DNA from 4 places in the Streptomyces sp. NPDC048191 genome. Region 2 is predicted to be linked to each of the others. Evidence: riboswitches for the same ligand, from Rfam matches in the RefSeq annotation. Region 2 holds a riboswitch; each other region holds the start of a gene.

The links. Region 2 has a riboswitch for cyclic di-AMP ahead of AB0D93_RS00070 (M23 family metallopeptidase). Riboswitches for the same ligand answer to the same signal wherever they lie in the genome.
Region 1: linked by a shared signal. The riboswitch ahead of AB0D93_RS28210 (M23 family metallopeptidase) and the one ahead of AB0D93_RS00070 (M23 family metallopeptidase) in region 2 are both predicted to bind cyclic di-AMP.
Region 3: linked by a shared signal. The riboswitch ahead of AB0D93_RS23295 (C40 family peptidase) and the one ahead of AB0D93_RS00070 (M23 family metallopeptidase) in region 2 are both predicted to bind cyclic di-AMP.
Region 4: linked by a shared signal. The riboswitch ahead of AB0D93_RS11790 (NlpC/P60 family protein) and the one ahead of AB0D93_RS00070 (M23 family metallopeptidase) in region 2 are both predicted to bind cyclic di-AMP.

The regions. Positions count from the first base shown of each region.
Region 1 is NZ_JBEZMO010000020.1:39,016-46,260, forward strand. It holds gene AB0D93_RS28195 (GNAT family N-acetyltransferase) at 1-1,816, opposite strand, end outside; gene AB0D93_RS28200 (HPr family phosphocarrier protein) at 1,995-2,276, shown strand; gene AB0D93_RS28205 (GntR family transcriptional regulator) at 2,424-3,110, opposite strand; gene AB0D93_RS28210 (M23 family metallopeptidase) at 3,309-4,052, opposite strand; cyclic di-AMP (ydaO/yuaA leader) riboswitch at 4,065-4,226, opposite strand; gene AB0D93_RS28215 (pitrilysin family protein) at 4,473-5,861, opposite strand; gene AB0D93_RS28220 (pitrilysin family protein) at 5,858-7,245, opposite strand, start outside.
Region 2 is NZ_JBEZMO010000001.1:20,382-27,626, reverse strand. It holds gene AB0D93_RS00100 (DHA2 family efflux MFS transporter permease subunit) at 1-599, shown strand, start outside; gene ribA (GTP cyclohydrolase II) at 661-1,293, opposite strand; gene AB0D93_RS00090 (MarR family transcriptional regulator) at 1,411-1,944, opposite strand; gene AB0D93_RS00085 (dihydrofolate reductase family protein) at 2,007-3,140, shown strand; tRNA gene AB0D93_RS00080 (tRNA-Met) at 3,230-3,303, opposite strand; gene AB0D93_RS00075 (PP2C family protein-serine/threonine phosphatase) at 3,458-4,666, shown strand; cyclic di-AMP (ydaO/yuaA leader) riboswitch at 4,882-5,050, shown strand; gene AB0D93_RS00070 (M23 family metallopeptidase) at 5,058-6,086, shown strand; gene AB0D93_RS00065 (aldo/keto reductase) at 6,209-7,153, shown strand; gene AB0D93_RS00060 (PrsW family intramembrane metalloprotease) at 7,200-7,245, opposite strand, start outside.
Region 3 is NZ_JBEZMO010000014.1:151,090-158,334, reverse strand. It holds gene AB0D93_RS23315 (helix-turn-helix transcriptional regulator) at 1-738, shown strand, start outside; gene AB0D93_RS23310 (XRE family transcriptional regulator) at 642-1,514, shown strand; gene AB0D93_RS23305 (ATP-dependent Clp protease proteolytic subunit) at 2,521-3,156, shown strand; gene AB0D93_RS23300 (hypothetical protein) at 3,164-3,469, shown strand; cyclic di-AMP (ydaO/yuaA leader) riboswitch at 3,905-4,043, shown strand; gene AB0D93_RS23295 (C40 family peptidase) at 4,046-4,519, shown strand; partial or broken gene AB0D93_RS23290 (LysE family translocator) at 4,527-4,721, opposite strand; partial or broken gene AB0D93_RS23285 (LysR family transcriptional regulator) at 4,693-5,534, shown strand; gene AB0D93_RS23280 (ATP-binding protein) at 5,556-6,116, opposite strand; gene AB0D93_RS23275 (helix-turn-helix transcriptional regulator) at 6,328-7,188, shown strand; gene AB0D93_RS23270 (DUF397 domain-containing protein) at 7,198-7,245, shown strand, end outside.
Region 4 is NZ_JBEZMO010000005.1:275,960-283,204, forward strand. It holds gene AB0D93_RS11775 (alpha/beta fold hydrolase) at 1-743, shown strand, start outside; gene AB0D93_RS11780 (peptidoglycan DD-metalloendopeptidase family protein) at 945-2,471, shown strand; gene pcrA (DNA helicase PcrA) at 2,514-4,994, opposite strand; cyclic di-AMP (ydaO/yuaA leader) riboswitch at 5,322-5,490, shown strand; gene AB0D93_RS11790 (NlpC/P60 family protein) at 5,498-6,676, shown strand; gene AB0D93_RS11795 (tellurite resistance/C4-dicarboxylate transporter family protein) at 6,766-7,245, shown strand, end outside.

The sequences.
Region 1 (7,245 bases), on a different contig from region 2:
CCACCAGCACGGGCTTCCCCGGCACCGCGGCCGCGGCCGACCGCAACGCCTCCGCCAGCTCCGGATCCCCCGGCGACGCCTCCCCGATGGCGGGGATCGCCGTCACGACGACGGCGTCGTTCGTGTCGTCGGCCAAGGCCCGCGCCAGCGCCGCGTGGAAGTCCGCCGCGGTCGCCCCGGTCGTCAGGTCCAGCGGACGCGACGGCCGCAGCCCCTCCGCCAGACACCGGTCGTACGTGAGCACCCCCAGCGATTCCGAATTCCCGAGGATCGCCACGCGTGGCCCCACCGGCAACGGCTGGCGCGCGAGCAGCAACCCCGCGTCGACCAGCTCGGTGATCGTGTCGACCCGGATCACGCCGGCCTGTCGCAGCAGCGCGGAGACGGTCGCGTGCGGCAGCCGGGTGGCGCGCACCGCGTGTCCCTGCGGTGCGGAGCCGACTCCCTGCACCACGACCAGTGGTTTCGCCGCCGCGGTCCGCCGCGCGAGGCGCGTGAACTTGCGCGGGTTGCCGATGGACTCCAGGTACATGAGGACGACGTCGGTCCCCGGGTCGTCGTACCAGTACTGCAGGACGTCGTTGCCGGAGACGTCCGCGCGGTTGCCGGCGGACACGAAGGTGGACACGCCGCTGACCCCGGTGACCCCTCCACCGCGCCGGTGCAGCCGGGACAGCAGGGCGATGCCGATGGCGCCGGACTGGGCGAACATCCCGATGCGTCCGGTGCGGGGCATCTCCGGGGCGAGGGAGGCGTTCAGCCGGACGCCGGGCGCGGTGTTGATGATCCCGAAGGCGTTCGGGCCGATGATCCGCATGCCGTACGCGCGTGCCTGCCGGACGAGTGCCCGCTGCCGCTCGCGCCCCTCGGGCCCGCTCTCGGCGTACCCGGCGGAGAGCACCACGAGCCCCTGCACCCCGTGCTCCCCGCACTCGGCGACCACGGCGGGCACGTACTCGGCCGGTACGGCGACCACGGCGAGGTCGACGGGGCCCTCGATGTCCCGCACGCACCGGTGGGCCGGCACCCCGTCGACCTCGGCGAGGTCCTCGGGAAAGGCCTTGTTCACGGCGTGCAGCCGGCCGCCGTAGCCCGCGTCGCGGATGTTGCCGAGGACGCTGCGGCCCACCCCGCCGGGCGCACGGCCCACGCCGACGACCGCCACGGAGCCGGGCACGAGCAGCCGCCGTACCGACCGGGCCTCGGCGCGCTGCTCCCGTGCGCGCTGCACGGCGAGGGAGCGGTCGGTCGGCTCGAGATCGAACTCCAGGCGCACGACGCCGTCCTCGAAGCTGCGCTTCTGGGTGTAGCCGGCGTCCGTGAACACCTTGATCATCTTGTTGTTGGCGGGCAGCACCTCGGCGGCGAAACGGCGGATCCCGCGCTCGCGGGCGACGGCCGCGATGTGCTCCAGCAGGGCGGAGGCGACCCCGCGGCCCTGATGGGCGTCCTGCACCAGGAAGGCGACCTCGGCCTCGTCGGCGGGCGAGGACGCGGGCATCCCGTCGGCACCGATGCGGTCATAGCGTACGGTGGCGATGAACTCGCCGCCGATGGTGGCCGCGAGTCCCACCCGGTCCACAAAGTCGTGGTGCGTGAAGCGGTGGACGTCCTTGGCGGAGAGTCTGGGGTACGGCGCGAAGAAGCGGTAGTACTTCGACTCGTCCGAGACCTGCTCGTAGAAGCTGACCAGGCGGTCGGCGTCATCAATGGTGATGGGCCGGATGCGCGCGGTACCCCCGTCGCGCAGCACCACGTCCGCCTCCCAGTGGGCGGGGTACTCGTGCCGGTCCTGCCGGTCCGCCGGGGTCTGCATGGGCCCCAGAGTACGGCTCGCGTACGACAACGTCGCGGGGCAGTCTGTGGGGGACGACACGTCGGATCGAGGCCGCGGTCCGACGCCGCTCGGGGACAGGACGAAGGTCCGATCCGGGCATGCTTCACGATATGGGAAACTGGTCTAGACAACCCTGAAGACTGAAGGGCAGCAACACATGGCTGAGCGCCGCGTCAACGTCGGCTGGGCCGAGGGCCTCCACGCCCGCCCCGCTTCCATCTTCGTCCGAGCCGCCACGGCCGCAGGCGTCCCGGTGACGATCGCCAAGGCTGACGGCAACCCCGTCAACGCGGCCTCCATGCTGGCCGTCCTGGGCCTGGGCGCCCAGGGTGGCGAGGAGATCGTCCTGGCCTCCGACGCCGAGGGCGCGGACGCCGCCCTGGACCGGCTGGCCAAGCTGGTCGCCGAGGGCCTCGAGGAACTGCCCGAGACGGTCTGAACTCCAGCGCACTGACACACCGGAGCCGCGTCGCCCTTTTTCGGGCGGCGCGGCTTCGACTTTCCGGCCCATTGCGCGCACACCGGAATAAGAGGCAGCGGAAATACGGCGCCGCCGAATAACACTTCTTTGTATACGGCGCCCGTGTTAATGCCGGACGCTCGACATGTTTACGGCGTGTTGCGAAGTCCTCACACCTTCGACGGGCCCGGAAAAACGCAGCCGGTGCGCGGCGGTCGCACGCTCGGTGTGCAGCGCCGTGACCGCCCGCGCGCGCTCGCCGTCGCCGCGCGCCACCGCGTCCACGATGGCGCCGTGCTCCGCCCAGGACTCCACCGGGCTGTGCGGCGCGTCCACCGCGTACATCCAGGCGATCTTGTGGCGCAACTGGGTCAGCATCGCGGTCAGCGAGGGGCTGCCGGAGGCCTGGGCGAGCGTCTCGTGGAACCAGCCGCCCAGGGAGCGCAGATCATCGTTGTGCCCCCTCCTGGCCCGCTCCTGGCCCAGCCTGACCAGGCCACGCAGCACCTTCAGATGGGCCTCGGTGCGCCGCTGGGCTGCCCGTGCGGCCCCGAGCGGCTCCAGCAGCAGGCGCATCTCCAGCAGGTCGGCGGCCTCCTGCTCGGTCGGCTCGGCCACGCACGCGCCCGCGTGCCGGCGGGTCACCACGAAGCCCTCGGCCTCCAGGGTGCGCAGGGCCTCGCGGACGGGGACGCGCGAGACGCCGTAGCGGCGGGCGAGGACTTCCTCGGTGAGGCGGCCGCCGCGCTCGTGGACACCCGCGACGATGTCGTCCCGGATCGCCGTGCATACCGAGTGCGCCGGAATGCGCATGACCGACCTCCGCCTTAATCCCCGTGAAACGCCGACGATGGACGCCTGTTCCGTGACTCTATTCCAATGGGCCGGAATTTCCGACGGCGGGCCGGAATCCATGGATATTTTTTGGTCAGCGGCTCGGGGGAACCCGTCGGAAAACGGCGAAAGCCCCGGCTCGGTGAGCCGGGGCCTAGGATGCCGTGCGGGTGTCGGTCAGACGTTCACACCGTGCTTGCGGAGGTAGGCGACGGGGTCCACGTCCGAGCCGTAGTCGGGGGTCGTACGCGCCTCGAAGTGGAGGTGCGGGCCGGTGGTGTTGCCGGTCGAGCCGGACAGGCCGATCTGCTGCCCCGGGGTGACGTGCTGGCCGGCCGTGACACCGATGGACGACAGGTGGCCGTACTGGGTGTACATGCCGTCGGCCATCCTGATCACGATCTGGTTGCCGTACGCGCCGCCCCAGCCGGTGGAGACGACGGTGCCGGAGCCGACCGCGTGCACGGGCGTGCCGCTGGCCGCGTGGAAGTCGATGCCGGTGTGCGAGCCGGAGGACCACAGGGAGCTGCTGGCCTTGTAGCCCGTGGAGACGTACGAGTCCGCTATGGGGGCGACGAAGGCGTTCAGGCGCCTGCGCTCGGCCTCGCGGGCCGCACGGGCCCTGGCCTCGCGGATCTCCTGGGCCCTCTTGGCCGCGGCCTCCTCGGCCGCCTTCTGCTCGGCGACCTGCTTCTGGGCGGCGGCCTGGGCGTCGATCTGCTCGGCGATGTCGTCGCCGACGCTGACCACCGGGGTGAGACCGGTCTGCTCGGCGGTGTTCTCGGCGGCCAGTGCCGGGGAGGCCGCGAGGGTGCCGATGACGCCGGTGGTGGTGAGGGCCGCTATACCGGCCGCCTGAGCGGTGGTGCGCTTGACCCGGCCGGGCTTGCGGTGCTTCCCGGTGGCGCACATGAACGCCATGAAGTGGCTGGTCCTTTCCTTCCCTCTCGCCTACCGGGTTAGCTGACGGGTTCGGAGCAGGAAGGTCTCCTACGGGCACCCACGGCTCGCGCGGGCGCCCGATTCACCCCAGGGACTGCGTGGGTCCCCGGCTCCCCTGGCTCGCGCCGTGCGGGGACTCGGCGATGGCTGTCCGGTGCCGCGGGCGCGGCGTACTGCCTGACGAACAGCCCGGACGACGCTACGGAAGCCTGCTTTCCAACCCCAAACGGATCCGGGCTTTTGTAGCGCATCCCACAGGGCAGACAGGCAACCTCCGGCCCAAATCGGGCATCTGGGGAAGGGAGTGGAACAGCAGGGGCCCTGACGGCCCGTAGGTCGTCAGGGCCCACGCGCGCGTGCGGCCGTCCGGTCGTACGCGGGCGCCGCGGCGGCGGACGTCTACTCGGCCGCCACCACGGTCACTTCACCGATGCCGAGCGCCTCCACCGGCGCCTTGATCTGGGCGGCGTCACCGACGAGGACGGTCACCAGGCGGTCCACCGGGAAGGCGTTCACGGCGGCCGCCGTGGCCTCCACCGTGCCCGTCGCCGCCAGCTGCTGATAGAGCGTCGCCTGGAAGTCGTCGGGCAGGTGCTGCTCGACCTGGTCGGCCAGCGTGCTCGCGACGGCCGCCGCGGTCTCGTACTTCAGCGGCGCCACCCCGACGAGGTTCTGCACGGCCACGTCCCGCTCGGCGTCGGTCAGGCCGTCCGCGGCGAGGACGCGCAGCACCTTCCACAGGTCCTCCAGCGCGGGACCGGTGTTGGGGGTGTCCACGGAGCCGCTGATGGCGAGCATCGAGGCGCCTGTGCCGTCCGGGGCGGAGCGCAGGACCTGCCCGAACGCGCGCACTCCGTAGGTGTAGCCCTTCTCCTCGCGCAGGACGCGGTCCAGGCGCGAGGTGAGGGTGCCGCCGAGGCAGTAGGTGCCGAGCACCTGGGCGGGCCACACACGGTCGTGCCGGTCGGGGCCGACACGGCCGATGAGCAGCTGGGTCTGGACCGCGCCGGGCCGGTCCACGATGACCACGCGCCCGGTGTCGTCGGCGGTCACCGGCGGCACGGGCCGCGGCCGGCCGGGGGTGCCGGTCCAGGCGCCCAGGGTGTCCCCGAGCAGCGCGTCCAGGTCGACGCCGGTGAGGTCGCCGACCACGACCGCGGTGGCCGTGGCGGGGCGGACGTACCGGTCGTAGAAGGCGCGTACGGCGGCGGCGTCGATCTTCTCGACGGTCTCCTCGGTGCCCTGGCGCGGGCGCGACATGCGCGAGGCCGCCGGGAACAGCTCCTTGGAGAGCTCCTTGGCGGCCCGGCGGGAGGGGTTGGCCAGCTCGTGCGGGATCTCGTCCAGGCGGTTGCGGACCAGCCGCTCGACCTCGCTCTCGGCGAAGGCGGGCGCGCGCAGGGCGTCGGCGAGCAGGCCGAGCCCCTTGGCCAGGCGGGAGGCCGGGACCTCCAGGCTGAGCCGGACGCCGGGGTGGTCGGCGTGCGCGTCCAGCGTGGCGCCCGCGCGCTCCAGCTCGGCGGCGAACTCCTCGGCGGAGTGCTTGTCGGTGCCCTCGGAGAAGGCGCGCGCCATGATCGTGGCGACGCCGTCCAGGCCGGCCGGCTCGGCGTCCAGGGGCGCGTCCAGCAGCACCTCGACGGCGACGACCTGCTGGCCGGGGCGGTGGCAGCGCAGCACGGTCAGGCCGTTGTCCAGCGCGGTGCGCTCGGGGGCCGGGAACGCCCACGGCCGGGCCGCGCCGGGCTGCGGCTGGGGGTGGAAGTCCATGGTGGCGAGTTCGGTCACTTGGCCGTCTCCTCGTTCTCGTTACCGGCCTCTACGGTGGCTTCCTGCTCCGGGTCCTCGGGGACGTCGGCGTCCGGGGCCTGCTCCGGGGCCTTCGGTTCGTAGACCAGGACGGCACGGTTGTCGGGCCGCAGGCGGGCCTCGGCGACCTCCCGGACCTCCTCGGGGGTCACCTCCAGGACGCGCTTGACGGCGGTGAGGGCGAGCTGCGGATCACCGAACAGGACGGCGTACCGGCACAGTTCGTCGGCGCGGCCGGCCACCGTGCCCAGCCGGTCCAGCCACTCGCGCTCCAACTGGGCCTGGGCGCGCTCCATCTCCTCGGGCGTGGGGCCCTCCTCGGCGAACCGGGCCAGCTCCTCGTCGATGGCGGCCTCGATGACCGGCACCTCGACGTCACCGGAGGTCTTCACGTCCAGCCAGCCCATGGAGGGCGCGCCGGCCAGGCGCAGCAGGCCGAAGCCCGCCGCGACGGCCGTGCGGTCGCGGCGCACCAGCCGGTTGTAGAGGCGGGAGGACTCGCCGCCGCCGAGGACGGTCAGGGCCAGGTCGGCCGCGTCGCACGCGCGCGTGCCGTCGTGCGGCAGCCGGTAGGCGGCCATCAGCGCGCGCGCCGGGACCTCCTCGACGACGACCTCGCGCTTCTGCTCGCCGATGACGTCGGGCAGGGCGCCGTCGCGCGGCCGGGGCTTGCCGTCGTGGGACGGGATGGACCCGAAGTACTTCTCGATCCAGGCGAGGGTCTGCTTGGGGTCGATGTCGCCGACCACGGAGAGCACCGCGTTGTTCGGCGCGTAGTAGGTGCGGAAGAACTGGCGGGCGTCCTCCAGCGTGGCCGCGTCCAGGTCCGCCATCGAGCCGATCGGCGTGTGGTGGTACGGGTGGCCCTCCGGGTACGACAGCCCGGTCAGCTTCTCGAAGGCGGTGCCGTAGGGCACGTTGTCGTAGCGCTGGCGGCGCTCGTTCTTGACGACGTCCCGCTGGTTCTCCATGGACTCGTCGTCCAGGGCGGCCAGCAGCGAGCCCATGCGGTCGGCCTCCAGCCAGAGGGCGAGCTCCAGCTGGTGGGTGGGCATGGTCTCGAAGTAGTTGGTGCGCTCGAAGCTGGTGGTGCCGTTGAGCGAGCCGCCGGCGCCCTGCACGAGCTCGAAGTGACCGTTGCCCTTGACCTGCGCCGAGCCCTGGAACATCAGGTGCTCGAAAAGGTGAGCCAGGCCGGTACGCCCCTTGACTTCGTGGCGGGAGCCGACGTCGTACCAGAGGCAGACCGCCGCCACCGGGGTCAGGTGGTCCTCGGAGAGCACCACCCGCAGACCGTTGGCCAGCCGGTGCTCGGTCGCAGTCAGGCCCCCGGAGCCTGCCTCGGCTGTGGTCGTGTGACCCA
Region 2 (7,245 bases):
TGCGGCTGCTGCGCGACCGCACCTTCGCCGCCGGCGCGGGCACACTCGCGCTGTTCACCTGCGGCTACTTCGGCTCGATGCTGCTCGGCCCGCTGTACTGGCAGCAGGAGCGGGGCCTGAGCGCCACGGCGGCCGGGCTGCTGGGCGCGCCGGTCGGTCTCGCCGTCGGTACGACCATGCAGATCGCGGCGCGCGGGATCGACCGGGTGTCACCGCGCCGGCTGATCCCGGCCGGTGTCGCGGTGGCCGCTCTCGGGATGGCGCTGACGGCCTGGCAGTCCGGGGTGCCCGGGGTCGCGCCCTGGCGGATGGTCGCGTCGGCGATGGTGACGGGCGTCGGCACCGGCATGGTGCTGATGCCGGCGATGACCACGGCGAGCCGTGACCTGCCCGGGGACCGGCTGGCCGCGGCGAGCACCGCGCTGAGCATCAACTCCCAGCTGGGCGCGTCCGTCGGCACGGCCGTGCTGTCGGTGGTGCTGGGCCAGGCCGGCACGGCCCCGGCGGGTTTCCGCACCGCGTACGCCGCCGCGGCGCTCCTGCTGGCCGCGGCGGCCCTGCCGGCCCTGGCCCTCCCCTCCCGCCGCCCCGTGCGCTGACCGGCCTCAGGCGGGACGCAGGGGGGAACGCACCTGCCGATCCCGGCCGCCTCCCCCGGGCTCAGCCCACGTTCAGTTCGGCCAGGGGGAGGGTGTGGCGGGTCTGGAGGACCTTGGCGCGCAGGTAGCGGACGTTGTGGGCCGTGGTGAAGACGCCGGTCGGCACCCGGTCCCGGACGACGACGCCCAGCGAGCGCAGCTGCTCGGCCTTGTCGGGGTTGTTGGACAGCAGGTCCAGCTCGCCGATGCCGAGGGCGGCGAGCATCTGTGCGGCGGCCGTGTAGTCGCGGGCGTCCTCCGGCAGGCCGAGCGCGGCGTTCGCCTCGTAGGTGTCGAGGCCCTGGTCCTGGAGGGCGTAGGCGTCGAGCTTGTTGTAGAGGCCGATGCCGCGGCCCTCCTGGCGGAGGTAGAGCAGGACGCCGCCGCGGTCGGCGATGCGCTCGACCGCTTCGCGCAGCTGGGGGCCGCAGTCGCAGCGGGCCGAGCCGAAGACGTCGCCGGTCAGGCACTCGGAGTGCAGGCGCACCAGCGGGACGGTGCCGGGGCCGGGGTCGCCGAGGACGACGGCGACGTGCTCCTGGCCGTCGGCCAGGCCGTGGAAGGTGACGAGTTCGGCGTCGACGCCGTAGCCGTCGTCGAAGCGCAGCGGTACCCGGACGCGGGCGCGCGGCGTGGCGGCAGGGGTGTCGGGCATGCGGTTCCCTCCGAAGACGGGCACTGCTTCAGATTTGAAGCAGCGGTACGGAGGGACACTATCCCATGTTTCAAAGTTAAAGCGATTGTTTTTTCGGCTGCCGGGCGTGGCGCAGGATCACGCGGGCGGTGGGGACGAAGTGCCCGAACAGGACGAACGGCGCCGCCAGGGGACGTCCTCCGTCCCGGACTCGGTGCCGCCGCCCTGCAGGCCGCGTGCGATGCCCGTACAGATCTCCTCCAGCTGCCCCACCTGCTCCGGCGTGAGCCGGTCGAACAGGGTGGCGCGCACGGTCTCGACGTGCCCCGGCGCCGTACGCTCCAGCACGGCCACCCCCTCCTCGGTCAGCACGGCGATGCTGCTGCGCTTGTCCCAGCGGCAGTCCTCCCGGCGCACCAGCCCGTCCCGCTCGAGCCGGTTCACCGCGTAGGTCAGCCGACTGCGCGTGATCTTCAGGCTCTCGGCGAGGTCGGTCATGCGCAGCCGCCGGTCGGGCGCGTCGGAGAGGTTGGCCAGCACGGAGTAGAACAGGTGTGGCATGCCGGCGTCCTGCTGGAGCTGTCGGTCGATCGCGTCCTCCAGGAGATGCGTCGCGGCCAGGTACGCGCGCCAGGCGCGCTGCTCCTCGGGGCTGAGCCAGCGGGTCGTCATGCTGCCAGTGTAGGTTTGATTCAAACTTGAACCAAGGATCACTTCGCAGGGAGACCGCGCCGATGTCGTACCCGTACGTGCTGCTGTCCGCCGCCGTCTCCCTGGACGGCCACCTGGACGACACCGGCCCCGACCGTCTGCTGCTGTCCAGTCCGGCCGACTTCGACCGGGTCGACGCGGTACGGGCCTCGGTCGACGCCATCCTGATCGGCGCCGGCACGATCCGCGCCGACAACCCGCGGCTGCTGGTCAACTCCGCCGAGCGCCGCGCCGCCCGTGTCCGGGAGGGCCGGCCGGAGTACCCGCTGAAGGTGACCGTCACCGCCACCGGCGACCTCGACCCCGACGCCAACTTCTGGCACACCGGCGGCGACAAGCTCGTCTACACGACCGACGAGGGTGCGCGGCAGGCCGCCCGCCGCCTCGGCGGCACCGCCGACATCGTCCCGCTCGGCCCCGGCCTCGACTGGCGGGCGCTGCTCTCCCACCTGCACGACGTGCGCGGGGTGCGGCGGCTGATGGTCGAGGGCGGTGGCACGATTCACACCCAGCTGCTTCAGCTGGGCCTCGCCGACGAGCTCCAGCTGGTCCTCGCGCCCCTCTTCGTCGGCGACCCGGCCGCCCCGCGCCTCTTCGGCCCCGGCGGATACCAGGGCGGCCGGCTGCGCCTGACCGAGACCCGCCGGATCGAGGACGTGGTCCTCATGCGCTACGAGCCCACGGCCCCCGGCGCCGGCCCGCTCCCCAGCGCCGCGGACCGCCACTGGCTGCGCACCGCCTGCGAGCTCGCCGCGCTGTGCCCGCCCTCGGAGACGGCGTTCAGCGTGGGGGCGGTGGTGGTCGCGGCGGACGGTACGGAGCTCGCGCGAGGCCACTCGCGCGAGGGGGACGACCCTGTGGCGCACGCGGAGGAGGCCGCGCTCGCGAAGATCGACCCGGCGGATCCGAGGCTCGCTGCCGCCACCGTCTACAGCAGCCTGGAGCCCTGTGCGCGGCGGGCCTCGCGGCCCGCGCCCTGCGCCGAGCTGATCCTTCGGGCGGGGGTGCGGCGGGTGGTCACGGCGTGGCGGGAGCCGGACACGTTCGTTGCGGGGGCCGACGGCACCGGGGTTCTGGTGAAGGGGGGTGCGCAGGTGGTCGTACTGCCTGAGCTGGAGGGACCGGCCAAGGCACCGAACCGGCATCTGCTGGGGTGATCCCGACCGCTCGCCCCTCAAGGGGCGCCCCTCGGAGCTGGAAAGCACCGAGGGCCGGAATCCATTGGATTCCGGCCCTCGGCCATCAGTAGCGGGGACAGGATTTGAACCTGCGACCTCTGGGTTATGAGCCCAGCGAGCTACCGAGCTGCTCCACCCCGCGTCGTTGTGTCTCCAGTGTACGCCATGCGCAGGACCGGATGCACATCGCTTTCCCGGGGGCCGTCCCGGAGGGTCATCCGCTCGGGTCACCGGGGTCGCCCGCCCGGCCCGCACCGGCCACGCTGGAGCCACGTCGGACATGTGGGAGACACGTGGTGCGCCCTGGTGAGGTGGAGGAGAGCCAGTACGCCAGGGCGGGGGGCCGGCTGCCCGGCGACCCCGTGCCCGACCCCGGCCCCGGCGACGAGGGCGACGAGCCGGCGCCCGTGCGGCACGGACGCCGTCCGGCCCCGCGCTCGCCGGTCCGCGCGCTGCCCGCCCTGCTCATCGCCTGCGGTGTGCTGTACGGCCTGCTCACCCCGAGGGAGTTCACCGCCGTCCCCTTCTTCGCCGCGGCTCCGCTGATCGCCGCGCCCCTGTCCTCGCTGCGCACCACCGCCCTCACCGGCATCGGGGCCCTGGCCGCCATGTACGCGCTGCGCGCCCCGGGCGGCGGGCATCCGGCCGTGGCCACCGTCACGGACGTCGTCACCGTGGCCACGGTCGCCCTGCTGGCCCTCGCCATCAACCGTGTGGTCCGCCGCGGCGACCGCCGGCTCGCCTCCGCCCGGGAGATCGCGGAGGCCGCCCAGCGGGCCCTGCTGCCCGAGCCGGCCGAGAGGATCGGCGGTTTCGAGATCGCCGCCCGCTACGAGGCGGCCCAGCAGGACGCGTTCATCGGCGGCGACCTGTACGCGGTGCAGGACAGCCCGCACGGGGTCCGGCTGGTCGTCGGCGACGTGCGCGGCAAGGGACTGGGCGCGGTCGCCGCCGTCGCCGTGGTGATCGGGGCGTTCCGGGAGGCGGCCGAGCAGGAGACGACGCTGGAGGCGGTGGCGCAGCGGCTGGAGCGGGCGCTGGCCCGCGAGGGCACCCGGCGGGAGGGTGTCGACGCCTTCGAGGGGTTCACCACCGCCGTCCTCGCCGAACTCCCGCACGGCGAAGGCGTCGTACGGATCGTCAACCGGGGCCATCCGCCGCCGCTGCTGATGCTCGCCGACGGCAGCGCTCGCCTGCTCACCGCTCCCGAGCCCGCGCTGCCCCTCGGCATGGGCGACCTCGGGATGTGGCCCGACCACACCCTGGAGGAGGACTTCCCGCGCGGGGCCACCCTGTTGCTCCACACCGACGGACTCTCCGAGGCGCGGGACGCGCGCGGCCGGTTCTACGACCCGGGGCGGCGGCTCGCCGGCCGCGTCTTCCCCGGCCCGGGCGCTCTGCTCGACCACCTCGCGGCCGACGTGCGGCGGCACTCCGGGGGAGGGATGGCGGACGACATGGCCCTGCTCGCCGTACGACGCCCTGATCGTCTTCACCCAGGGTGACCGGACGGAAGCCCTCCGCATAACAACTGAGACACCATCAAAAGCGCCGAGACTCCTGTACGCCGGCCAACTCGCCCGTTTTGCAGTACTCGTGCATGGTAAGTCCGCCGTCGAAAACGTTAATGATCAAGCCGAACGGCTTGGAAAGTGACTGCCAGGTCTATTAACGTTCGATAACGCAGCGCGGTCGTCCCAGCCGTCACAAGAGGCGGCTCCGTGCGCACGCGCCGAATCCCGCAAGGGAACCGGGGAACCACCACCTTGGGGTGAATCACGCGGACGCCGTCGTGAACTCGCAGAGTCCACACCCGGTATACGCGCGTAGGAGACCTTCCTGCTCCGAACCCGTCAGCTAACCCGGTAGGCGGAGGAAGGAAAGGAGAACGCCCGAGTGGCGTCCAACCGGCCTGCCCCAGAAGCCCCGTTCGTGCCCGCGCCGACCGAGCCCGAGACCTTCGGCTACGGCGCCTACCGCGCCGAGGAGGGCCCCTGGGAGGAGTGGAACCCCACCGAGGACTCCCTCGCCCAGGCCCGCGGCCGGCACCGTGTCGCCAAGCAGCGCGGCGGCTTCGCGCGCAGCTCCACCGTCCTCGGCGTCGGCGTGATGGCCGCGGTCGGCGCGGGCGGCATGGCCAGCGCCAACACCGGCAAGCCGCCGGTCTCCATATCCCTGCCGGACCTGGACTCCGTCAGCCACCTCTTCGGCCAGGGCTCCTCCGACGCGCCCAAGACCACCGCCACCGGGCTCAGCAAGGCGGGTGCGGTCACCGACAGCGGCGACAGCAGTGACGCCGGCGAGGCCCTGCGCAACCGGATCATGGCGCAGGCCGAGCAGCAGAAGGGCAAGGCCGCGAGCAAGGCCACCGCCGCCGCGATCGCCGCGTCCGAGAAGCAGACCGCCGACGCTGCCGCCCAGGCGGAGAAGGACGCCGCCGCCAAGGCCGCCGCCGCCCAGCAGAAGGCGGAGGCCGACGCCAAGAAGGCCGCCGAGGCCAAGCGCCTGGCCGAGCTGGCCAAGCAGTACCAGCTGCCCGTCGTCTCGTACACGATCACCGGCACCTTCGGTCAGCCCGGCGCGATGTGGTCCTCCGGCTACCACACCGGACTCGACTTCGCCGCGCCCACCGGCACCCTCATCAAGGCCGTCCACAGCGGCACGGTCACCCAGGCCGGCTGGGCCGGCGCCTACGGCTACCGCACCGTCATCACCCTGGACGACGGCACCGAGCTGTGGTTCTGCCACCAGTCCTCGATCAGCGTCTCCGTCGGTCAGAAGGTCTCCACCGGCGAGGTCATCGGCCGGGTCGGCGCCACCGGCAACGTCACCGGCCCGCACCTGCACCTGGAGGTCCACCCGAACGGCCAGGCCACCGCCGTCGACCCGGCGCCGTGGCTGCGGTCCAAGGGCCTCAACCCCTGAGCGTGACATTCGCGTGAACCAGGGCCTCTCGTTCGGATCACCCGGGGTTCCGGCCTGATCCGAACGAAAGCCCGGCGCCGGCGGCGGAATGCGATCATCCTCCGCCGGTGTTGACGTGAAGCATGACTTCTCTGCGCACACTCGGCTCGTCCGACCTCGAGGTCTTCCCGCTCTCCCTGGGCGGCAACGTCTTCGGCTGGACCGCGGACCAGGCGACCTCCTTCGCCGTTCTCGACGCCTACACGGCGGCCGGCGGCAACTTCATCGACACCGCCGACTCCTACTCCGCCTGGATCGAGGGCAACGAGGGCGGCGAGTCCGAGACGATCATCGGCAAGTGGGTCAAGGCCCGCGGCAACCGCGCCGACGTCGTCATCGCCACCAAGGTCAGCCAGCACCCCGAGTACCAGGGCCTGTCCGCCGCCAACATCAAGGCCGCCGCCGACGCCTCCCTGCGCCGCCTGGACACCGACCACATCGACCTCTACTACACCCACTTCGACAAGCCCGAGGTGCCGGTCGAGGAGATCATCGGCGCCCTGGACGAGCTGGTGAGGGCGGGCAAGGTCCGGCACATCGCCGCCTCCAACATCAGCCCCGAGCGTCTGAAGGCCTCGCTGGACTTCTCCGACCGCGAGGGCCTGGCCCGCTACGTCGCCGTCCAGCCGCACTACAACCTCGTCTCCCGCGACACCTACGAGGGCCCGCTGCAGGACCTGGTCGCCAAGGAGGGCCTGTCCGCGGTGCCCTACTTCTCCCTCGCCTCGGGCTTCCTGACCGGCAAGTACCGCCCCGGCACCAAGGTCGACAGCGCCCGCGCGGGCTCGGTGGCGAAGTACGCGGACTCCGAGCGCGGCCAGAGGGTCCTGACGGTCCTGGACGAGGTCGCCACCGCGCACGACGTCCCCGTCGCCACGGTCGCCCTCGCCTGGCTGGCCGCCCAGCCGACGATCATCGCCCCGATCGCCTCGGCCCGCACGGCCGACCAGCTCCCGGCCCTGCTGGGCGTGGCCGACCTGAAGCTGTCGGAGGAGGAGGTGACGAGGCTGACGGAGGCGTCGGCCTAGGGCTCCGCCCGGCGCCCGGTCCGCCTGCGGCCCGCTTCTTCCCCGGCTACGACCGGTACGGGTTGTAGACCGAGTAGGGCGCCGCCGGATAG
Region 3 (7,245 bases), on a different contig from region 2:
GGTGCCTCCGGTGAGCATGACCGGACGGCGGCATGGGTGTGCCACACGTTGGGGACCGGTCGAGGAGACGCCCGGCTGTTGCCGGGTGCGGTCCCACCATGGCCGCCCGCAGGCCAGGCTGGGCCAAGCCGATGTCGATCGGCACGCCATGTGCGGACCACGCACACGGCGTGCATCCGCGCGCCCTCGCCAGGCGTCGACAGCTTCGCTAGGTTCTCCACCACCCGCCCGGGGGAGGTGCCCATGGGCGCAGAAGAGATCGGCGCAGTCTTACGCGGCGCCCGCTGCGCCGCACGGCTCACGCAAGCCGAAGTCGGAAAGGCCTGCGGCTACTCGGCGTCGGCGGTCTCCCGAATCGAGTCCGGGAAACTGCACGTCGACTACCCAACCCTGCTGCGGTTCGCAGTCTTCCTGCGGATCCCACCTCACCAGCTCCGTGCGTCCGCCGTACCGAGCATGAGCAATATCGCTACGGTGGCCGAAGGTTGCCAGCCGGACGAGGAGGATGCGGTGCGTCGTAGGGAGCTGCTGACGGGAGTGGTGGCAGCAGGAGCGACGGCCTTCGTCGGCGCCGGCCCCGCCGCCGCCACGGCGTCCCCGATCTGGACGTGGCCCTGTTCCGGCTGCCGCAGGCGGCGCCGATGCCACTTCCTCGGCTGGTCGCGCAGGTCGCTGCCGCGCGCCGGGATTACTGCGCCACCCAGTACACACGCCTCGGGCAGGCACTGCCTGCGCTGATCGCGGCAGCGGAGGCGACCCGAGACGTATCGAAAGGCCAGGCCCGGGACGAGGCGAACCTGGCGCTGGCCCGCTCCTACGTGCTGGCCGCCGAACTCGCCAACAAGCAGCACTCGGACTCGGCGTGGGTGGCCGCCGACCGCGCGCTGTCGGCCGCACGCTCCAGCAGCATTCCGGTCGCCGTCGGCGAGGCGTCCCGGCAGCTGGCGATCGCCATGCGCCGCTCGGGCCGCTCCACGGCCGCGGTGAGCCTGCTCACCAAGGAGGCCGCCGACTTGGACCCAGCTCACGCCCAGACCGCCGCGGTCCGTACGACCCTGCTCCTGACCGGCGCTTACTCGGCAGCCACTGGCCAGGACCGGACGACCGCGCTGGCCCTGATGGAAGAGGCCGGAGAGGAAGTCGACCGCAGGCCAGCTGTGGAGGGCCTGTTCACCGTGGAGGCCACCCGCGCACAGGTGGACGCGTACCGGATCAGCGTGCTGAACGCCCTCGGCACCCCGGACGAGGGCGTCGACATCGCGGCCGGGCTGGACGTCGACCGCATGCCGACGGCGGAGCGACGCGCGCGGGCGTGGACCGACATCGCACGCATGTGGAACGCGCTCGGCGACGCATCGCAGACGTTCGCTGCCCTGCAGCGCGTCGAACAGGAGGGACCGCAAGAGGTTCGCCGGCCCGCCCTGCGCGCGCTGACGGCCGGCCTTCTGTACGGGCCAACCCGAATCGAAGGGGTGCGCGAGTTCGCGAAGCGCACTGGAGCAATGGCTGGCTGAAAAACGAAACTGCCCCCGCTGCCGAAGCAGCGGGGGCAGCTCGATCAGTCGGTTTCGTCTTCGGTGGCCAGTCCGGCTCGCGGAACAGGCCCTCGTCGGCGTCGACGGCGGAGGCCCGGATTTATCTGGTGTTCAGTCGCACCGAGGAGCCGACGGGCGAACCCACTGGCCGGGCCGCACGTGTACGTCACGCCGCCGTAAGTGAACGACCAGTCCGCGGGCGGGCTGCCATCCTTCCCATCACGGCCGGCCTGGCCGTGCGGCCCAGCGGGCCGGAGGGACCCTGCGGTCCCGCAGGCCCAACTGACCCTGCGGGGCCGCAGGTGCCCGGCGCGCCCGGCTCGCAGGACGCTCCTGCCTGGACGGGCCATGAGGGTCCTTTCACCAGTGGCCAGGTCGTCCTGGACATGCGAGAAGCCCCTGAAGGTCGCGGGGGGGGTGAGGGTGTGCGGCTCAGCCCTGGCCGGGCCTGTCGCCGACGTAGAGGTGCAGTTCCTCGCGGTGCGCCCCGGAGCGCGGCCTCGATGACGGCCGCGTGCCGGGCCGCGACGCGGCGGGCACGGGAGTGCGCCGACCCGGCCAGCGGCACCCAAAGGGCGTCCGCGAGCAGGTGAGGCCACACCTGGGCCCACGTGGACGCGATCCCGGCCACTACGTGCGCTCCGGCCAGACCACGTCCCGCCCTTGAGCGTGGCCTCCGCCCACCCGCACGCGCAGTAGCGGAACGGGCTGCCGGGCGTGGCGGCATCCGGGCAATCCGGGGAGCCGGCCTGCTCGCCGCCGTCATCGGGCGAACACCCACCGGCGGCCAGCGGGTGGACGAGCTGCCCCGTGAGATTGAGCACGCACAGGCCGACGCGGTTGGGGTCCTGCGGATCAACCTCTGTGATGATCGCGGCTCGACATGCGGACGAGAACGTTTAGGTGCCAGCACTATGTACGTCCTGTACATTTTTTACAGACGCCGAGCCCAACCCGAGGCCGTGCGATGAGAAGGGGTATGCCCATGTCCCGAGCGTCCGCCCGACATGTCCTTCCAGAGTTCACCGAGCGCACCAGCAGCGGCGCCCGCACGCTCGACCCCTACGGCAAGCTCTTCGAGGACCGGATCGTCTTCCTCGGCACCCCGCTGGACGACGCGGCCGCGAACGACGTGATGGCTCAGTTCATGTACCTCGAACACGCCGCCCCGGAGCGGGACATCACGCTGTACGTCAACTCCCCCGGCGGTTCGTTCAGCGCACTGACCGCCGTCTACGACACGATGCGCTACGTCAGTTGCGACGTGGCCACCTACTGCCTGGGCCAGGCCGCGTCCCAGGCGGCGCTGCTGATCGCGGCCGGCACGCCGGGCAAGCGGTTCGCCCTGCCCGGAGCGCGCCTGGTGATCTCCCAGCCCCAGCTGGCCGAACCGGTGCAGGGACAGCCCAGCGACCTGCTCATCGAGGCCGAGGAGTTGACCCGGGTCCGCGCCGTGACGGAGGAGATGCTCGTACGGCACACCCGGCGCACGGCCGAGCAGGTCCACCGCGACCTGGAACGGGACTTGGTGCTGGACGCCCCCGCGGCCGTGGACTACGGGCTGGTGGACGGCATCGTACTCAGCCGGCGGAGCATGCCCGGCGCACCGGACGCGAGGTGAGCCGCCGATGCTGCCGGAGTTGCCGCCGCTGCCCGCGCTGACGCGCGCCGAGGGCGATCTGATCGACCGTTACCTGGAGGCGGTCGACCTGCTGGGCCGCATCAATCCCGCGCACGACGGGGACACCTATCGCGGACTGCGCGCGGCCCAGGCCCTGGTGCGCAAGGCCGCAGAGCTGCGTGACGCCCTCGCGTTGATGCACCGGCGGGGCGAGACGGAGCTGCACGGTGACACGCTGGCACGGGCCTTGCGGGTGCTGGACGGCCGGCGTCGTGCCGCGCGCGTCGCGCTCCCGCCCGACGGTGACGGCTGATCCGGACACCGGAACCGGCCGGGCGGACCGTGCTGTCGACAGCCGCCGCTCGGACCGGACTTGAAACGGCCCGAACGACGTACCGCCGACCGGTGTATATCCGGATCGTTTTTCGGGCCTCCCGACTTGCGCACCGCGCCGTCGCACGCACCGGAAGAACACGCTCCGCCCCAGGTCCGGGGCTACGACCGGGACCTGACGGCGCCTCGAACACGACACTGTCCACCCGAACGGGTGAGTGGTGAGTAACGCCACAAATCCCCGGATGCATTGGGATTTTCCGACAGTCATGAGTGAAGATCCCTGTCCGACGACAAGCCCCCGCCACCGCGGCGGGGCGGTCCGGGCGGACGCCGAGTCCTGCCGCCGCCCGGATGACCGGTCGACAGGAGTGGATCGGCAGGAGTGGAGGACCCGAGCAAGACGGGTCGCCGGGACGGACGTTCGTCTGTACGTCGCAGACGGCCGGAGGTTCCGAGCAGCCCTTGGGGTGAAGCCGCGGCAACGCGGCCGGGCAACTTCGCCAGCCCGAATCCGACAGGTCATCCTTCACAGGCGGCTGACGAAGGGTTGCGCATGACTGCGCTCAATCGTGTCCCGTCACTCATGGCCCGGGCCGGCACGGCCTCGGCTCTCACCCTCGCCGCCGTCGGCGGCTCGATCACGGTCCCCGGTCTCGCCACCGAGGCCTCGGCCGCCGGCGTCGCCGCGAAAGCGCTGCAGGTGGCGGCCTCCAAGAAGGGCGCCCCGTACCAGTACGGGGCCACCGGGCCGCGCAGGTTCGACTGCTCGGGGCTCACGCTCTACTCGTTCAAGAAGGCGGGCAAGCGCCTGCCGCGTACCGCCGCCGCGCAGTACAACAGGACGCACCACATCTCCGCCGGCCGCCGCAAGGCCGGTGACCTGGTGTTCTTCCACTCGGGTTCGTACGTCTACCACGTCGGCATCTACGCCGGTCACGGGAAGATCTGGCACGCGCCGAGGACCGGGGACGTGGTGAGGCTCCAGAAGATCTGGACCAGGAGCGTCTGGTACGGCCGGGTCAGCTGACCTGACGTCAGGTAAGGAGCGGCTCCAGCAGCAGGGCCGCTCCCAGCACCGTCAGCGCCACCCCGGTGCCCGCCTGGAGCCCACGGGCGGCCCGGGGCCGGCGCAACCACCTGGCCAGCCGGTCCACCAGCGGCGTCACCATCTGGAACCGCACCAGTGCCGGCGCGCACACGATCACCGCGAGCAGCAGCGTCCGGGGCAGCGCGTGCCCCCCTGCGGGCTCGCCGGTGGCCGTGGCGGAGGCCGGCTCGATCACCCGGGCCGTCGACCGGCTCGGCAACACCCCGCCCGCGCTGTCCCAGCAGCTGGCCAAGCCGGAGCGGGGGGCGGGCACGGCTCTGCTGGGGCGTCATCACCGCGGGGCCCGGCCGGCCGAGGCCGGCGAGGTGCTGGTGGCGCGGGTCTGGGGGCACCTCCCGCGCCTTCGAGGCAGGGAGGGAGGGGCCTCGACGGGCTGGACCGGGCCCGGGCACGCACTGGCGCGGCTGACCGGCCTGACGGGCGGCGCGCTGAGGCGCGGCACCTTCCCGACCGCCGGCGAGATGGGCCTGGCGCTGACCCACACCTACCACCCGGCCGAGGTCTCGCCGGTGCCGTCGTCGGTGCGTCCGGAGGACGTCCTGGTGGCGGAACTGGTCCTGGTGACCGCGCCGGGACACGCCCTGAGCAGCGTCTCGTCCCGGCTGCCGCTGACGGAGCCGGCCGGAGAGCCACTGATCGGCAAGGCACCGCAGCATGCGGCCCGCCGGGAGATCGAGGCCCTGCTCTCCGCCGTGGGCGCCACGCCGTCGCTACGGGTGCCGACGCCCGGGTACGCCGTGGTGTGCGCGCGGGGCTGGGCGGGGACGTCGTACTGGAGATGGTGGCCCGCACCGCGGCCACACCCGTCGGCGTACGCCCCCTGGAGGCGGGTCGCCTGCACCGGACGATCTCGGTGGCCTACCGACCGGACGAGACGACCCCGGCCGCGGGCGCCTTCCGGGCGCTGCTGCGAGGGGCCTTCGGCCGGGCCGCACGCCAGGGCCGGTCCGGGGTGCTACGGCGGGTCCGGAGTGCGGTCGTGGCCGGCCGCTCCGGCGCTGTCGGCTTCGCTGGAAGGGGGAGCGCCCCATCGCGGCGGGGTCGCGTTCGGGAACAGCCCCACGCCCCTGTGGGGCACCGCCGGTACCGGCTCCGCCGGGGCCGCCCAAGGGAGTTCGATGGAGACCGTCTTGCCGCCCTCGCGGGTGGGCCGGACGCGGAGTCTGCCACCGCACTCCGCGGTCAGCCAGCGGATGATGACCATGCCGCGACCGTTGTCCTGCTGGACGGCGGCGGGCAGTCTCTTCGGAAAGCGCGGATGACTGTCCGTGACGCCGATGCGCAGGTGTTCGTCACGGTCCAGCGCGATGTCGACCGTGAAGGTGGGTGACTGGCCGAAGGTGTGCTGTACGGCGTTCGTGGCGAGTTCGGAGACGATGAGCCGCACGGTGTCGGCTGTTTCGGTGTCCGACGGCAGGCCCCACTCCGCGAGCGTGCTCACGACATAGGTGCGGGCGGCGGAGACCGAGGCGGGATCGCTCGGCAGAGTGACGGATGCTTCCAGATGGTCTGCCATGGCGACGTCGTCCCTTTCCCACGGGACCGCAGTCCGACACGGAGCGGATGGTTCGAGTACGGTCCCGGACTGGTGCTTGCTCGTCAGCCTGCCATCACCGGGCGGTCACGGGGAGCGATCCACCAAGATATGCATATATCTGTCGCTCGATGCGGTGAACTCTACGACGCGAGACCGTATTTGGGCGGCCCGGAAGGAGTAGGAGGAGCCCATGCAGAACGGGCCGGCAGTGCGCCGCCGCAAACTGGGCGCCGAACTGCGCATGCTGCGTACCGGTGCTGGGCTCACGAGCGGCGAGGCGGCCCGGCTGGTCGGCTGGCACCAGTCGAAGGTGAGCCGTATCGAGACCGGTGCCAGCGGTGTAAAACCGGCCGATGTGCGGTTACTGCTCGACGCCTACGAGGTGCGGGACGAGCAGCTGCGCGAGTTGCTGCTGATGCTGGCGGGTTCCGAGGAGGCGGGCGACCGGCACCGCTGGTGGCACGCCTACCGCGGGGTACTGCCGCCGACGTACCGGGACTTCATCAGCCTGGAGTCGCAGGCGAGCGCGATGCGCACCCTGGAGACCACGGTCGTGCCCGGACTGCTGCAGACGCGCGAGTACGCCCGCGCGGTGACCCGGGTGGCCGTGCGGGACCTGGACGACGAAGACCTGGACGCGCTGGTGGAGGTGCGGCTGGCCCGGCAGGACGTGCTCCACGCGGCACGGCCGCTGAGGCTGAGCGCGGTGCTGGACGAGGCGGTGCTGCGGCGCGAGGTCGGCGGCCCCGAGGTGATGGCCCGCCAGCTGGAGCGGCTGATGGACGCGGCGCGCCTGCCCCAAGTGCGGCTCCAGGTACTACCGTTCGGCGCCGGGGCGCATGTCGGCCTCACCGGGCCTTTCGTTATTTTCTCATTTCCGAGCACTTCTGATCTGGACGTGGTTGTTCTCGACCACTTGACGAGTAGCCTCTACCTGGAACGGAAAGAAGACCTCATGGCCTACACCGAGGCCTTCGACACCCTTCGGTTCCACGCCCTTTCCCCCGAGGACTCGTTGGACTACATCGCCGGGATAGGTGACGGCGCGTAAGGAGGCACCATGACCGCTCTGCCTCGGAACGTCCCTGCCAGTACCGACCTGCACGAC
Region 4 (7,245 bases), on a different contig from region 2:
CCGCCATCCTGGCCGGCCATCTCCTGCTCTATCCGACCGGCCTCATCCAGGAACGCCGCTGCACCGCCGTGCCCGCCCAGGACGGCACGGCCCAGTTGCCGGTCCGGTCCGGTCCGCCGGTGGTGCTGCTGCACGGCTTCATCGACAACCGCTCGGTGTTCCTCCTGCTGCGCCGCAACCTCGCGCAGCACGGCGGGCAGCGCGTCGTGTCCCTCAACTACTCGCCGCTGACCTGCGACATCCGGGCGGCCGCCGAACTGCTGGGCCGGCACGTGGAGGAGATCTGCGAGCGCACCGGCAGCGACCAGGTCGACATCGTGGGGCACAGCCTCGGCGGCCTGATCGCCCGTTACTACGCCCAGTGCCTGGGTGGTGACCTGCGGGTACGCACGCTCGTCACGCTCGGTACACCGCACGCGGGCACCAGCGCGGCACCGTTGGCCAACGCCCACCCGATCGTGCGCCAGATGCGGCCCGGTTCGGTGGTCATCGAGGAGCTGGCCCGCCCGGCACCCGGCTGCCGCACGCGGTTCGTCAGCTTCTGGAGCGATCTGGACTCCGTGATGGTGCCGCTGGAGACGGCCTGCCTGGAACACCCGGACCTCGACGTGCAGAACGTCCGGGTGACCGGTATCGGGCATCTCGCCCTTCCCGTGCACCCCGCCGTCGCGACCGGGATACGCGAGGCCCTCGACGCCGCGCAACCCGGCGACCGGATCGCCGGCGGTCTGACGGTGGCGTGACATCCGGGTGACGAACAGTCGTCAAACCTCGAACAACAATCGAACTCTCGGCCAAACTCGTGCCCGGCGCCCCCGAAACACCGCCGAATGCCCGTTTACCGCCCACGCGAAACAGGCCGAAGATTGTCGCGCCCAGGTACCGGCGGGTACAGTCGCCGCACTGCTCTGGCAGCCCCTGTTGTCGAGGCGAAAGAGAAGTTGGTGAACGACCGTCACCCGTCGGGGACCATGACCACCCCGGCTCCGGCTTCCGACGCCTCCACCGCGCACTATGCGCCGTACGGGACCCAGGAAGCCTCCTACGGCGACCTCACCACGTACGGCGACTACGGCACCACCGGTTTTCCGGACAGCAGCGGCGGCACCGGCTCCTTCTCCACCGACCCGCTCTTCGGCAGCATGCCCGGCGGGCAGAACACCGGAACGTACGACAGCACGCACTGGCAGACCGGCCAGAGTCCGCACTACGACCCGTACCCGCCCCAGCACCACGCCGCGTACGACACCGGCGCCTACCCCACCACCGCCTGGACGGTCCCCGCCCAGGCCACGGGCAACGACATCAGCGGCCAGTGGGACGCGAGCGCCTGGCTGCAGCCCGGCGGGTCCGGCGCCGACCCGGCACAGCAGTGGGAGTGGGGCACCCACGCCTTCGACACGGGCGCGTACGACGCCACGCAGTGGAACTCCGGCGGACAGGCCGGTCCGATGGTGCCCGAGCAGGCTGCCGAACCGTTCGACCAGTCGGCCACCGCCGTCTTCGACCAGGCCGGCGACGCGCAGGCGACCGCGGCCTTCCCGCAGGCGCCGTACGAGCACCAGCCGGCGTACGCGGACGAGGTCCCGTACGGGGACACCGCTTTCGCCGACCAGCACCCCGGCGACGACGAGCCGGTCGCCACGGGCGAACTGCCCGCGGCGACCGGTCTGCTGGACGACCAGGAAGAGGTCGCTCCGGTGCCGACGCCCCGCGCCGGCTCACGCAGCGCCGCGCGTTCCCGCCGCCGTACGCCCGCCAAGCGCTCCGCGCTGCTGACCGTCGCCGTCCCGTCGGCCTGTGTGATGGGGGTCGCCGGGATCGCCGCCGCCTCGGTCGGCGCGCTGTCCGACGGCGGCAAGGACACCACGGCCTCCGCCTCGGACGCGCACGCGGTCAAGCCGTCGGTCGCCAACAGCAAGCTGGACACCCAGCTCAAGACCCTCTCCGCCGGCGCCGACGACTTCGCCGACCGGGCGAGCCGCACGCAGGAACGGATCGACCTCAAGAACCAGCAGGAGCTGGAGAAGAAGAAGGCCGCCGCGGAGGCCGCGCTCAAGGAGCGACTGCGTCCCAAGTTCGTCCTTCCGGTCACGCAGAAGGGGCTCAGCGCCTACTTCGGCCAGGCCGGCGTGAACTGGATGTCCGTGCACACCGGCATCGACTTCCCGGTCTCCTACGGCACCACAGTGATGGCCGCGACCGACGGCGTCGTCTCCACCAAGTGGAACAGCGCGTACGGCAACATGATGATCGTGACGGCGAAGGACGGCACGCAGACCTGGTACTGCCATCTGTCCAGCTACCGCGTCGCCTCCGGGACGAGCGTCAAGGCCGGCCAGCCGATCGCCTACTCCGGAAACTCGGGCAACTCCACCGGCCCGCACCTGCACTTCGAGGTACGGCCCGCGGGCGGGGCGGCCATAGATCCGCTGCCGTGGCTGCGGAGCCACGGGCTGGACCCGACCTGAGCATCCCGTGGGCCCTCGCCGTTCGGTGAGGGGCCCTTTGACTTACAGCTTCTCCACCGGCGCGTACCGCAGCAGCAGGCGCTTCGGCTTGCCGTCGCCGAAGTCGATCGTCGCCTGGGCCTTGTCGTCCGCGCCCGACACCGCGACGACCGTGCCGAGCCCGAACTGGTCGTGGTTGACCCGGTCGCCGACCGCGAGGGACACCACCGGCTTGTCGGAGGCCCGCCGTGTGGCGAACCCGGAGGCACCCGCCGCCGAGGAACGTGAGCGGGACGAGGACAGCGAGGCCGCGATCCCGGAGGCCGGGCCGGAGGACACCGGTGCCGCCGCTCCCGTCCGCTTCCACTCCACATGGGCGGGCGGGATCTCCTCCAGGAATCGGGAGGGCGGGTTGTACGACGGCTGGCCCCAGGCGCTGCGCATCGCCGACCGCGTGAGGTACAGCCGCTCGCGCGCACGTGTGATGCCGACGTACGCCAGGCGCCGCTCCTCCTCCAGTTCCTTGGTCTGGCCGAGGGCGCGCATGTGCGGGAACACGCCGTCCTCCATACCGGTGAGGAAGACGACCGGGAACTCCAGGCCCTTGGCGGTGTGCAGGGTCATCAGAGTGATGACGCCGTCGCCGTCCTCCTCGTCCGGGATCTGGTCGGAGTCGGCGACCAGGGCGACCTGCTCGAGGAAGTCGGCCAGCCCCACCGCCTCGCCCTCACCGCGCTCCTGCTCGAACTCCAGGGCCACGGCGGCGAGTTCCTGGAGGTTCTCGATGCGGGTCTCGTCCTGCGGGTCGGTGGACGCCTGCAACTCGGCCAGGTAACCGGTGCGTTCGAGCACGGCCTCCAGGACGGTCGCCGGTCCGGCTCCGGACTCCACGATCGTCCGCAGGTCCTCCATCAGCGTGTTGAACCGCTTGACCGCGTTGGTGGAGCGCGCGGCCATGCCGTACGCCTCGTCCACGCGCCCGAGCGCCTGCGGGAAGCTGATCCTCTCGCGCTGGGCGAGGGCGTCGATCATCGCCTCCGCGCGCTCGCCGATGCCCCGCTTGGGCACGTTGAGGATGCGGCGCAGCGGCACCGAGTCCTCCGGGTTGGCGAGGACGCGCAGGTAGGCGAGGACGTCCCGGACCTCCTTGCGCTCGTAGAAGCGGACGCCGCCGACGACCTTGTAGGGCAGGCCGACGCGGATGAAGACCTCTTCGAAGACACGGGACTGCGCGTTGGTGCGGTAGAAGACGGCGACGTCGCCGGCCTTGGCCTCGCCCGCGTCGACCAGGCGGTCTATCTCGTCGGCGACGAACTGCGCCTCGTCGTGCTCGGTGTCGGCGACATAGCCGGTGATCCGGGCGCCCGCACCCGCGTTGGTCCACAGGTTCTTGGGGCGGCGCGACTCGTTGCGCTCGATGACCGCGTTGGCCGCGCTCAGGATGGTCTGCGTGGAGCGGTAGTTCTGCTCCAGCAGGATCGTCGTCGCGTTCGGGTAGTCCTCCTCGAACTGGAGGATGTTGCGGATCGTCGCGCCCCGGAAGGCGTAGATCGACTGGTCCGCGTCACCGACGACGCACAGCTCGGCGGGCGGGAGGTCGTACTCGCCCGGCGGGGTGTCCTCGTCGTGCGCGCCGGTGCCGACGAGTTCACGGACGAGCGCGTACTGGGCGTGGTTGGTGTCCTGGTACTCGTCGACGAGGACGTGCCGGAAGCGGCGGCGGTAGTGCTCGGCGACGTCCGGGAAGGCGCGCAGCAGGTTGACCGTCGTCATGATCAGGTCGTCGAAGTCGAGGGCGTTCGCCTCGCGCAGCCGCGACTGGTAGAGGGCGTAGGCCTGGGCGAGGGTCTTCTCGAAGCCGTCGGCCGCCTGGGCGGCGAAGTCCTCCTCGTCGATCAGCTCGTTCTTCAGGTTGCTGATCTTGGCGCTGAAGGACTTGGGCGGGAAGCGCTTGGGGTCGAGGTCCAGGTCGCGGCAGACCAGGGCCATCAGGCGCTTGCTGTCGGCGGCGTCGTAGATGGAGAACGACGACGTGAAGCCGAGCTTCTTGCTCTCCCGGCGCAGGATGCGCACGCACGCGCTGTGGAAGGTCATCACCCACATCGCGTTCGCGCGCGGGCCGACGAGCTGCTCGACGCGCTCCTTCATCTCGCCCGCGGCCTTGTTGGTGAAGGTGATCGCGAGGATCTGGCCCGGGTGCACGTTCCGCTCGGCGAGCAGGTGGGCGATGCGGTGGGTGAGCACGCGGGTCTTGCCGGAGCCGGCGCCGGCGACGATGAGCAGCGGGGAGCCGGCGTGCACGACCGCGGCGCGCTGGTTGTCGTTCAGCCCGTGCAGGAGGGCCGCCGTGTCGATCGCGGGACGGGGGGCGCCGTCGCGGTAGTAGGCGTCCCGGTCCGGCGGCACGTCGAACTTCCCGCCGAACAGATCGTCCGGAAGCGGCTCCGGAGCGTGGTCGTCCTCGGGCGGCGGCGGGGGCTCCTCCCCGTGCCCGCGAGGGGGCTGGAGGTCCGCCAGGAAGCTGTCGTCAAAGAGGCTGCTCATCGCTCTACGAGTCTAGGGTGCCCCACCGACAACCGGTCGCCGTCCCCGGAACATGGCCGGTCCGCAAGAGAGTTGATCTTCACCGCCGAACGGGCGTGGACCCGCTCACACAGCGGAACCGCCCGGTGACAGCCCTGCTCACGCAGCGGAACCGCCCAATGACAGGCCCACTCACGCAGGGGAAGCGTGCAGTGACGCAGGCGCGAAACCGGCCCCAGGTCACGAAAATGTATCGGACATATCACGCACCAACCTTCACAGGAGTCACACGAGTTGGCTAGCGTGCGTCCGGGCCGTACGACCCCTACCGGCGAACCTCGCCGGACCGCGCGGCCCCCGCCGAGTCCGGCGCGCCTGCGGGTGCCCGGAGCCGGGGACCCACCGACTTTGGGGTGAATCGGCCGACTCCCGCCAGGGACGACGCCGTAGGGCAACCCTTCCGAACCACCGCCCGAACCCGACAGCTAACCCGGTAGGCGGCCCATTGGAAGGAGTCGCCTCCCTTGGCGTCGCATCGCAAGCCGCGCCCCGGCGGGACCCTCGGATCGGGCATGCGCACCCCCGCCCTCGCCACCGCCGCCCTCACCTCCATGGCCGTCTTCTCACAGACCGCCGAGGCCGCCCCGAGCACCGATCACGCCAAGCCGAGCCTGGAAGAGGTCGAGAAGAAGGTCGACGACCTCTATCGCCAGGCGGAGTCGGCGACCGAGAAGTACGACGCCGCCAAGGAGCGCACCGGCAAACAGCGGGGACGCGTCGACGCCCTGCGCGACGATGTCGCCCGGCGCACCCAACGCCTCAACAAGGCCCGTGAGGAGCTGGGCTCCTTCGCCGCGGCTCAGTACCGCACCGGCGCCGCCGCCCCCGACACGGCCACCTTCCTGCTGGCGAACGACCCGCAGGACTACTTCGACCAGACCCAGTTGATGAACCGGCTGACCTCGCGGGAGAAGAGCGCGGTCGACGACTTCATCGGCGAGCAGGCCGCGACCATGAAGAAGCGGCGGGAGGCCGCGCAGAGCCTGCAGACGCTGACCGACTCACAGCACGACCTGCAGTCCGCGAAGTCCACCGTCCAGAAGAAACTGGCCACCGCGCGCGAACTGCTGTCGCAGCTGACGGCCCAGGAGAAGGCGCGGCTGGCCGCCATCGAGCGGGAGAAGCAGCAGGAGGCGGCCCGCAAGGCGGCCGAGCTGGCGAAGCAACAGGCAGCGCGGCAGCAGGCCGCGTCGTCCTCGTCCTCGTCCTCGTCCACGGGGTCGGGCTCCGGCTCCGGCTCGACGGACTCCGGCTCGTCCGGGTCCACTACGTCCAGTTCCTACGACACGAAGGCCGAGAAGGCGCTCGCCTTCGCCCGCGCGCAGATCGGCAAGCCGTATGTGTGGGGCGCCACCGGCCCGGACTCCTACGACTGCTCGGGCCTCACCCAGGCCGCCTGGAGGGCCGCAGGCGTCACACTGCCGCGCACCACGTACGACCAGGTCGACGCGGGCACCACGGTCTCCCTGGCCGACGCCCGCCCCGGCGACCTGGTCTTCTTCTACGACGACATCAGCCACGTCGGCATCTACATAGGCAACGGCATGATGATCCACGCCCCGAAGCCGGGCGCGTACGTCCGCGAGGAGTCGATCTACTACGGCGGAGAGTCGATCATTCACAGCGTGGTCCGCCCGGGCTGACCGGGCCACGCACGCGTGCCGGCGCTTTACGCCGGACGCCTGCGTGCCCTTCACGGCCGGGGGCCGTGCCGCTCCCTAGCATCGGGCGCATGCCCGGCATCTCAGCTCTGCGTGTGTGGTGGGCGGAGCGGCCCCCCGCGGCCGGGGCCGCCGTGATGGCGACCGGCATCCTGTCGGTGGGACTGCATCTGACCGGCGCGGAGACGCTCTCCCGGGTGGCGCTGGCGTTGACCTGTGTCGCCTGGGCCGCGCTGGCCGCCGACTTCGTCCTGCGGCTGCTCGGCGACCGGCGGCGCTGGGCGGCCGATGCGGGCAGCCCCGGCGCGCTCACCGCCGTCGCCGCGACCGCGGTGCTCGGCACCGGGTTCGCGACGCTGGGCGGGCGGACCCTGGCCGCGGCGCTGCTGGCACTCGCGGCACTGCTCTGGCCGGCATTGCTGGTCCTGGTCGTATGGCACTGGAGGCGGCGCATGCCGGGCTCGGTGTTCCTGTGTTGTGTGGCCACACAGGGGCTCGCCGTGCTGGCCGCCACGCTGGCCGCGGCCGAGCGCACGGCGTGGCTCGCGCAC